DNA from 2 places in the Roseateles sp. DB2 genome. Region 1 is predicted to be linked to the other one. Evidence: riboswitches for the same ligand, from Rfam matches in the RefSeq annotation. Region 1 holds a riboswitch; the other holds the start of a gene.
The links. Region 1 has a riboswitch for S-adenosylhomocysteine ahead of metH (methionine synthase). Riboswitches for the same ligand answer to the same signal wherever they lie in the genome.
Positions count from the first base shown of each region.

Region 2: another riboswitch for S-adenosylhomocysteine. It lies ahead of ahcY (adenosylhomocysteinase); the one in region 1 lies ahead of metH (methionine synthase).

Region 1 is NZ_JBPZGY010000008.1:12,325-14,521, forward strand. Features, by position in the region: gene metH (methionine synthase) at 1-1,163, opposite strand, end outside; S-adenosyl-L-homocysteine riboswitch at 1,247-1,354, opposite strand; gene ACS5PK_RS13495 (HD-GYP domain-containing protein) at 1,444-2,197, shown strand, end outside.
Region 2 is NZ_JBPZGY010000002.1:376,232-378,428, forward strand. Features, by position in the region: gene ahcY (adenosylhomocysteinase) at 1-817, opposite strand, end outside; S-adenosyl-L-homocysteine riboswitch at 900-1,017, opposite strand; gene ACS5PK_RS04190 (DNA glycosylase AlkZ-like family protein) at 1,081-2,197, opposite strand, start outside.

The sequences.
Region 1 (2,197 bases):
AGGAACATCTTGCCCTGGCCGAAGAGGTCCCCCACGATGTTCATGCCGGCCATCAGCGGGCCCTCGATCACGTGCAGGGGCCGGCCGCCGCTGGCGCGTATGGCCTGCCAGCATTCCTCGGTGTCCTCGGTGATGAAGTCGGTGATGCCATGCACCAGAGCGTGCGAGAGCCGCTCCTCGACCGTACCGGCACGCCAGGCCAGGCGGGCGCTGTCGTCCTTGGCCGCGCCCTTGGCGCTCTCGGCAACCTCGATGAGGCGCTCGCCCGCGTCCGGGCGGCGGTTGAGCACCACATCCTCGACCCGCTCGCGCAGCACGGGCTCCAGCTCGTCATAGACGCCCACCATGCCGGCATTGACGATGCCCATGTCCATGCCCGCCTGGATGGCGTGGTAGAGGAAGACGGTGTGGATGGCCTCGCGCACCGGGTCGTTGCCGCGGAAGCTGAAGGAGACGTTGGACACCCCGCCCGAGACCTTGGCGCCGGGCAGATTGGCCTTGATCCAGCGCGTGGCCTCGATGAAGTCGACGGCGTAGTTGTCGTGCTCCTCGATGCCGGTGGCGATGGCGAAGATGTTGGGGTCGAAGATGATGTCCTCGGGCGCGAAGCCCACCTCCTCCACCAGGATGCGGTAGGCGCGCTGGCAGATCTCGGTCTTGCGCTGGAAGGTGTCGGCCTGGCCCTTTTCGTCGAAGGCCATCACCACGGCCGCGGCGCCGTAGCGACGCACCAGCGTGGCCTGGCGCTTGAACTCGGCCTCGCCTTCCTTCAGCGAGATGGAGTTGACGATGCCCTTGCCCTGGATGCACTTCAGCCCGGCCTCGATCACCTCCCACTTGGAGGAGTCGATCATGATGGGCACGCGCGCGATCTCGGGCTCGGAGGCGATGAGGTTGAGGAAGCGCACCATGGCGGCCTTGCTGTCCAGCATGGCCTCGTCCATGTTGATGTCGATGATCTGCGCGCCGTTCTCCACCTGCTGGCGGGCCACGGACAACGCGTCCTCGTAGCGCCCCTCCAGGATCATGCGGGCGAAGGCCTTGGAGCCGGTCACATTGGTGCGCTCGCCCACGTTGACGAAGAGCGTGCCCTGGCCGATCTCCACGGGCTCCAGGCCCGAGAGCTTCATGGGCTGGACGACGGTGCTGGACGGTGTGGACATGGGGACCTCGGCGATGCGAAAGCTGCAGCCTTCTTGCTGCAGGGGGCCGGGGCAGGACTCACCTCGGCCGCCAGGGATTGGGGACTCGGTGAGCGTCGTTGGCAGGGCAGCCCCAGTTCCTGGGCCACCGGGTTCGAGCCTGGCGCTGACCGGCGGACGCCGGTCGGGGCGTCGCAACGCTCCTCGAACGTGCCGGATTTTACGCACTCGCAGGGTTTACGCGCGGCTTTCACGTCCTGGCTCAAGACCATACTGCGCCGCGTCGAAATAATTCCTGATCGTGGAACTCGTCCCCCTTCCTCCTCACAGCCTGCGCATCGGCCAGGTGCTGACCTTCTCGGTGCGCGACGCCGAGGGTCATCTGCTGTTCGCGGCCGGCCAGACCCTGCAGAACACCCCCCAGGTCCAGGCCCTGATCCAGCGCGGCGCCTGGGTGCTGGCCCATGAAACCAAGGAATACCAGAAGGCCCTGGTCCACAAGATGGACACCCTGATGATGCAGGGCGCCTCTCTGGCCAGTATCGTGAAGGTCGAGGCCGACTACCGCGTCGAACGGCCCCAGCGCACCGTCGCTGAGCTCAGCGAACCAGTCTTCTGGACCGACCTGCACCTGCGCGCCCACAGCCTGCTCAAGGACCCTCGCGAAGACTTCCTTGGCCGATTGGAAACCCTCCGCGAGGAAGCCCTGCAGCGATTCCGCCAGCGACCAGACGCGGTGCTGACCCTCCTGGTCCACGACGCGTCCCAGGACTTCCAGCGCTACAGCGCCCGCCACGCCGTGCTGTGCCTGCTGGTCGCGGACCTGGTGGCCCGCCAACTGGGCTGGGCCGAGGAAGGTTCGCGCGCCCTGCACAACGCAGCGCTGACCATGAATCTCAGCACCACGCTGCTGCAGGACCGGCTGGCCGCGCAGGAGGACAAGCCCAGCGAACGCCAGCGCGTGGAGCTGCGCGAGCACGGGGACCGCAGCGCCCAGCTGCTGCGCGAGCTGGGCGTTCATGACGAACTGTGGCTGGGCGCCGTGCGCCTGCACC
Region 2 (2,197 bases), on a different contig from region 1:
CCTGGGCCGAGCCCTTGCCCACGTCGCCATAGCCGGCCACCACGGCGATCTTGCCGGCCACCATGACGTCGGTTGCGCGCTTGATGCCGTCCACCAGGGACTCGCGGCAGCCGTAGAGGTTGTCGAACTTGCTCTTGGTGACGGAGTCGTTGACGTTGATGGCGCGGAACAGCAGGGTGCCCTTGGCGCTCATCTCCTTCAGGCGGTGCACGCCGGTGGTCGTCTCTTCTGTCACGCCGATGATCTCGGCGCTCTTGCGGGTGTACCAGGTCGGGTCCTGCGCCACCTTGGCCTTGATGGCGGCGAAGAGGATGCGCTCTTCCTCGCTGCCCGGGTTGGCCAGCACGGAGAGGTCCTTCTCGGCCTTCTGGCCCAGGTGCATCAGCAGCGTGGCATCGCCGCCGTCATCGAGGATCATGTTGGGGCCTTCGCCCGCTTCACCCTTGGCGCCGAACTCGAAGATGCGGTGGGTGTAGTCCCAGTAGTCCTCCAGCGTCTCGCCCTTGTAGGCGAAGACGGGCGTGCCGCGGGCGGCCAGAGCGGCAGCGGCGTGGTCCTGGGTGGAGAAGATGTTGCAGGAAGCCCAGCGCACCTCGGCGCCAAGGGCCTGCAGGGTCTCGACCAGCACGCCGGTCTGGATGGTCATGTGCAGCGAGCCGGCGATGCGCGCGCCCTTCAGGGGCTGGCTGGCGGCGTATTCCTTGCGGATGGCCATCAGCGCGGGCATCTCGTGCTCGGCGATGTTGAGTTCCTTGCGACCCCAGTCGGCGAGCGACAGGTCGGCGATCTTGTACTTTTCGGTGGCAGCGGCGTTCATGGGCAGGCTCCTTCATGGTCTGAAGCCGCTGACGCCGGGCGCGGGGAGTCGAGGAAGACACGGTCACCCCAGGCCTGACGGCAGCGGGTGAGCGCGGTTGCAGAGTGGCGGGATCCAGAGGGTGGATCGCTCGACCGGTTCCGAGCCTGGCCTTCTGCCGCCCTTTGCAGGCGAAGAAGGTTGCAACGCTCCTCGGATCAGCGCGGATTGTAGGGGCTGCGCGCGGTGTGGTGCGTGAATTTGGGCATGGACGGTGCGGCAATTCAGCCTTCGCCCGGGCACTGGTCCTCCAGCCCCAGGAAGCGCGCCAGATGCGCCAGCGCCTCGTCCAGCGCGGTCTCGAAATGCGCTCCGCGCGGGCGGGCCCCTACGAAGCCGGTTTCGCACTGCAGCCGGCCGCCCACCACCTTCAGATTGGCCCAGCCGGGCACTTCCTCACCCCACAGCAGGGGCAGGGCGTAGTGGCCCATCTTGCGCCGGGCCGCCGGTGTGTAGGCCTCGAAGCGATAGGGCCAGCCCCAGAAGAGCTCGAAGCGGTGGCGGTCCCAGACGACGGGATCGAAGGGGGCCAGCAGCCGCAGCGATGCATGGGGCTGGTGGCGGCGCGAGCGCGGGTCTTCATCGGCCGGCCAGAACCAGACCTGGCCTTCGACCTCGGCATGCGGATAGCGCTGCCGGGCCTGCTTGAGCAGCTGGCGGATCTCGGGCTGCAGATGCGGTGCGCCATAGCGCAGCAGCGTGCCCAGGTAGCCGAAGCTGCGCGCGGGCAAGGGGGCGTAGAGCTTCAGGACCATGTCCAGCAGCGCCTGGGCGCGGGCCAGGCGGGCCGCCGGGCTGTCGTCCTGCGGCGGGTGCTGAATGGCCTCGTAGACACGCGTGCCGCTGTCGCGGCGGTGCACGCGCAGCAGGCCGCGATAGTGCATGCCGTCCAGCAGGTGCGTCACGGCATTGGACTGTCCGCCCCAGTAGCCGCGCACCTGGCCGTGGTCGAACACCGCCTGGACCTGGGCCGGATGCTGCGGGCCGGCCTCGGCGATATGGGCCAGCAGCTCCGCGGCGCGGGCCTGCGTGGGGCGATCCCAGGGCTTGCGGGCGACCCTCGGATGCATCAGCGCCAGATGCTCGCGGGGCAGGAAGCCGTAGTTGACGAAGCAGTCCTCCTCGATGGCCAGGCGGCGGTAGCGGGCTTCGAGGTCACCGGCGCGGTAGTCCTTGACCCGCCAGGCCAGGATCAGGTCCTGGGCCCGCGCCGGCGCTCGCATGGGATCGGCCTGCACAAAGCCCAGGCGGCGTATGGCCTGGGGCAGCGTGGTGGGGGCGAAGAGGCTGCGCGCGATGGCGTAGCGGCGGAGCTGCTCGAGACTGGGCGGGCGGGTACGG